DNA from 2 places in the Micromonospora sp. NPDC048947 genome. Region 2 is predicted to be linked to the other one. Evidence: riboswitches for the same ligand, from Rfam matches in the RefSeq annotation. Region 2 holds a riboswitch; the other holds the start of a gene.
The links. Region 2 has a riboswitch for S-adenosylmethionine ahead of AB0B98_RS11270 (hypothetical protein). Riboswitches for the same ligand answer to the same signal wherever they lie in the genome.
Positions count from the first base shown of each region.

Region 1: linked by a shared signal. The riboswitch ahead of thrC (threonine synthase) and the one ahead of AB0B98_RS11270 (hypothetical protein) in region 2 are both predicted to bind S-adenosylmethionine.

Region 1 is NZ_JBEZFO010000037.1:3,204-5,398, reverse strand. It holds gene thrC (threonine synthase) at 1-1,158, opposite strand, end outside; SAM riboswitch class I at 1,169-1,304, opposite strand; gene AB0B98_RS32010 (DMT family transporter) at 1,372-2,195, opposite strand, start outside.
Region 2 is NZ_JBEZFO010000006.1:122,963-125,157, forward strand. It holds gene AB0B98_RS11265 (VOC family protein) at 1-147, shown strand, start outside; gene AB0B98_RS11270 (hypothetical protein) at 376-978, opposite strand; SAM riboswitch class IV at 1,006-1,126, opposite strand; gene AB0B98_RS11275 (LysR family transcriptional regulator) at 1,620-2,195, opposite strand, start outside.

The DNA.
Region 1 (2,195 bases), on a different contig from region 2:
CGTCGGGTCGAGCCGACCGGACTCGACCAGCTTGCGCAGCACGGCCACCGTGACCCCACCCGCGGTTTCGGCGAAGACCCCTGTGGTGCGGGCCAGATCGCGGATGCCGGCGCGGATCTCGTCGTCGTCGACGTACTCCATCCAGCCGCCGGTGCGGCGGACCGCTTCCAGGGCGTAGAGGCCGGCCGCCGGGTCGCCGATGTTCAGCGACTTGGCGATGCCGGTGGGCTTGACCGGGACGATCGTGTCGGTCTCGGCGTGCAGGGCGACGGCGATCGGGTTGCAGCCGGCGGACTGCGCGCCGAAGACCTTCCAGCCGTCGGCCGGCGCCTCGACCAGGCCGATCTCCACCAGCTCGGAGAACGCCTTGTCAATCTTGGTGAGCAGCTCGCCGCTGGCCATCGGGATGACCACCTGCGCCGGGATCCGCCAGCCGAGCTGCTCGGCCACCTCGTAGCCGAGGGTCTTGGAGCCCTCCGCGTAGTACGGCCGGACGTTCACGTTGACGAACGCGGTGTCCTCGAATTCGTCGGTCTCCACCAGTTCACCGCAGAGCCTGTTGACGTCGTCGTACGAGCCGTCGATCGCGACCAGTTCACCACCGTAGACGGCGGTGGTGATGACCTTGCCCTGCTCCAGGTCACTGGGGATGAAGACCACCGAGGGCGCCCCGGCGCGGGCCGCGTGGGCGGCCACCGAGTTGGCCAGGTTGCCGGTCGACGCGCAGGCGAACCGGCTGAAGCCGAGCGCCTTGGCGGCGGTGAGCGCCACCGAGACGACCCGGTCCTTGAACGAGTGGGTGGGGTTGGCGCTGTCGTCCTTGACCCAGAGCGGCGCGGTGATGCCCAGCTCGGCGGCGAGGTGCGGGGCCGCCACCAGCGGAGTCAGCCCCGGGTCGAGGGTGACCCGGCTGGCCGGGTCCTGACCGGCGGGGAGCAGGGCGGCGTACCGCCAGATGTTGTTCGGGCCGGCCTCGATCTGCTCGCGGGTGACGGTGGCCAGTGCGGCGGTGTCGTAGTCGACTTCCAGCGGGCCGAAACACTCGTAACAGGCGTGCTGGGCGGCGAGCGGGTAGCGGGCCGAGCAGGCACGGCAGACCAGGGCGCGGGCGGGGCTGGCGGCGGTGTCGATGCCGGAGGTGACGAGCGTCGACGTCATGTCGAGAGTCCTCTCATCTTTCCCCGCATCGCACGGTGCGGCGGGGACGGAATTGGCACCTGCCCCGCGGGTCGCTCAGCGGTGAGCGCGCGGGGTGGTTGCCGGGGCGTCGTCGGGCCGTATCCCTCAGCCCCTCTGGATGAGGTATTCAGTTGTGGGGTCGAGTCTAGGCAAAGCTGGGCGCGGCCTCCAGGGCAGATCCCAGGAAGTGGGTCAGCGGCCGCTCACGGCCACGGGGTCGGTCACCGCGATCGGGTCCGTCACAGCTGTCGGTCGGGGCAGCGGCGTGGTCCGGGGGCGGGCAGCGAGGTTCGCGGCGATCAGGGCGGCGATCGTGATGGCAGCCCCGACCAGTTCGACGGGCTCGGGGCGGTAGCCGCGGGCGATCTGCACGGCGAAGGTGGTCACCGGGACCAGGTTCATGAACAGCGCGGCGTTGGCTGCGCCGAGTCGCTGTACGCCGGTGTTCCAGGCCAGGACCGCGATCACCGCGCCCACCAGCACGGCGTACGCCAACTGCGGGGCGACCGCCGCGAGGTCGGCGGCGGCCGGCGCGTGCTGCCAGCCGACGGCGTCGGCGCCGATGCTCAGGACGAGCATGGCGGCGGTGCCAGCGAGCGCGGTGAGGGTGGTGAAGCGCAGCGGGGACCATTCGCCGAACCGGCTGGCACCGTGGGTGTAGATGCCCCAGCCCAGCACGGCGCCGATCATCATCAGCCCGCCGAGACCGAACTGGCCGAGCCCGGCCAGGCTGCCGCGGGTGATCACCAGGCCGACTCCGAGGAGCGCCACCAGGGAGAGGGCCAGCAGCAGCGGCTTCGGGCGTACGCCGTCGCGAGCCCAGCGCACGAGTTGGGTGATCACCGGCGTGGTGGCTACGAAGAGCGAGATCTGCTGCGGGGCTGCGTGTTCGAGCGCCAGGTTGGTGAGCAGGTTGAAGCCCGCGAAGCCGACCACTCCGAGCACCACCACCTCCAGCGCCCGGCCTCCGTGCCGAAACGCGCCGGCACCCTCGCGGAGCAGCAGGATGGCGACCA
Region 2 (2,195 bases):
ACCGACGTTGACGAAGCGGTCGATCGGATCGGGATGTTGGGCGGGCGGTGGACAGGTGAACGGCATGACTACCAAGAGGGCGCAGTCCTCGTCATGACCGACCCGGAGGACACCGAGTTCTGCGTCGTGCAGTACTACCGGGTGTGATCTGGTTAGGCTTTCGACCGAGCATCCGAGACCTGCTGATGGCGTCGTACGCACCGTCGTCGTTGCACACTGATCACAAGCGGCCGCGAGAGTGTGGAGCCGTCGACGCACTCTTCTGCCGCTGTCTGCGCGCTGCAGGCTTGTCCGTAGCGCTCGGTAACCGCACCGACAGCGCGGCTGCTGTTCGCGATATCGGGTACCGTCAACAGCAGCCGGCTGGACTGGCGGTCAACGAGCGGTGGACAAGAATTCTTTCTGGGCCTGGCGGAGGCTGCTGAGGTCGTGGGGGACGGGCATGACGCCGTAGCGGTCGAAGGCGTCAACGCTCGCTCCAAGCGACGGCGGCGAGTATCGCTGCCACTCGGCCAGCGGCACGCTTGGGCCGACCGCGCGTAGTGGCTCGGCGAGCCGGTCGAACTCCACCTGCTGCCACTCGCGCAGCTCGTCGAAACGCCGCGCGGAGGCCACCAGCGAGGCGGCGACCTCGGTGTTCGTGGCCGTCGGTGGCTGGACCACGTCGCCGTTCATGAGCGAGTGCCGGCCCAGCGGCAGTGCGGCCCGGTGGCCGTACCATTCGCCGACGAGCTGCGAGACGTGTCGGCAGGTTTCGCAGGCCAGCCATGACCACCGGGTTCGGGTGGTCACCGTATCCCGGACGCACAACACACACAGGTCGAGGTCACCAGGGATGTCCTGGTCCTGCCACTGCTGCTCCCACTCTGGCGTACGGGGCTGGCAGCGGCACCGCTGCTCGCGTGGGGCGCCATCGCGGAGGTGCCCGCAGGTCAGGCAGACCGCGAAAGCGGCAAGGTTCAGCTCTTCGGATGGCACGGTGAACTCGCCTTCTGGTGCCCGGGGCACCCGCTCTTGCCGTACCGCAGCTTGCGGTCGGCCTGGTCTTCCCCCGGGAGCACCGTGCGCGGGTGGCGCGGTTGCCGGGTCAGCAAGCCGGGAGGCTTGGCGCTGACCGCTCTTGACGCCCTGGAAGGGTAGAGATCAGCGAGGTCGGGAGCAACCCCGGGCAATTCGCGGGGGAGACCTGAGCCGACGGCGGTGGCAGATCTATTCGTCGGCGGCGAGTCGGAGCCGGGCAAGCAGGTCGGCGACCTCCGGGTCAGTTCATGATCTGGGCCGTAGACGACGCAAAGGTCGTCGTGCAGCGGTTGCAGCTCGTTCACGTCCTCGGCGGGCTTGTCTTCGGGGACCAGCAGTATGCCGATGTTGCGGCGCAGGTCGAGAGCCGTGGGGGAGACGTCGCCGGAGGCGGCGCGTACGTGCGTCAGTACCTGCCGGAGCTGGCACGAGAGACCACCCGCAGCTGTCGATTACCGTGCACTCGACAATGCGCGGGTCCTCGCTGCTTCGCCAGGCGTTCTAACGGCTGACCGGCTCCTTCGTGGTCCGGCTGGTCCGCCGCAGGTGGCCCCCGATCGTGGCCGCATGGTCGTCGACCGGGGGTCGAAGAACGTACGTCAGGCGATGATCGGCGGAAGCTGTCCGTGGGGGAGGTCGGGCGGGCTGCTCAGCTCCGCCAGGAGGGCGTCCACCGCGGGCCGTTGCGGCGTGCCGCCGAGGGCACGGGTGACCGCGAAAATGCGTCGCTCGATGGTCGGCTCGACCAGTGGTTCTACGTGCACCCCGGGTGGCACGTGGCGTAGCGCCAGCTGCGGCACGAGCGCGGCGCCCAGCCCGGCCGCGACGAGGTCCAGCGTGAGCGCGAAGTCGACGGCACGGTGCCGGATGTCCGGCTCGAAGCCGGCGAGCCGGCAAGCGTGCAATGTGGACCGCAGGCAGGGCGTGTGCTCGGCGCTGGCGATCCATGGCAGGTCACGCAGCTCGCTCAGCCGGCCGGTGCGACGGCGCCATTCGACCGGGGTGATCAGGTGCATCGGGTCGGTGGTGACCGGATGCCGGTCCAGGTCGTCGACGAGTGGCACGGGCACGTGGTCGTACTCCTGTAGCACCACTACGTCGAGGGTGCCGGAGCGCAGGTCGAGGCGGCTCTGTTGGTCTTCGGCCTCGATCACCCGCACGTCCAGCTCTGGGTG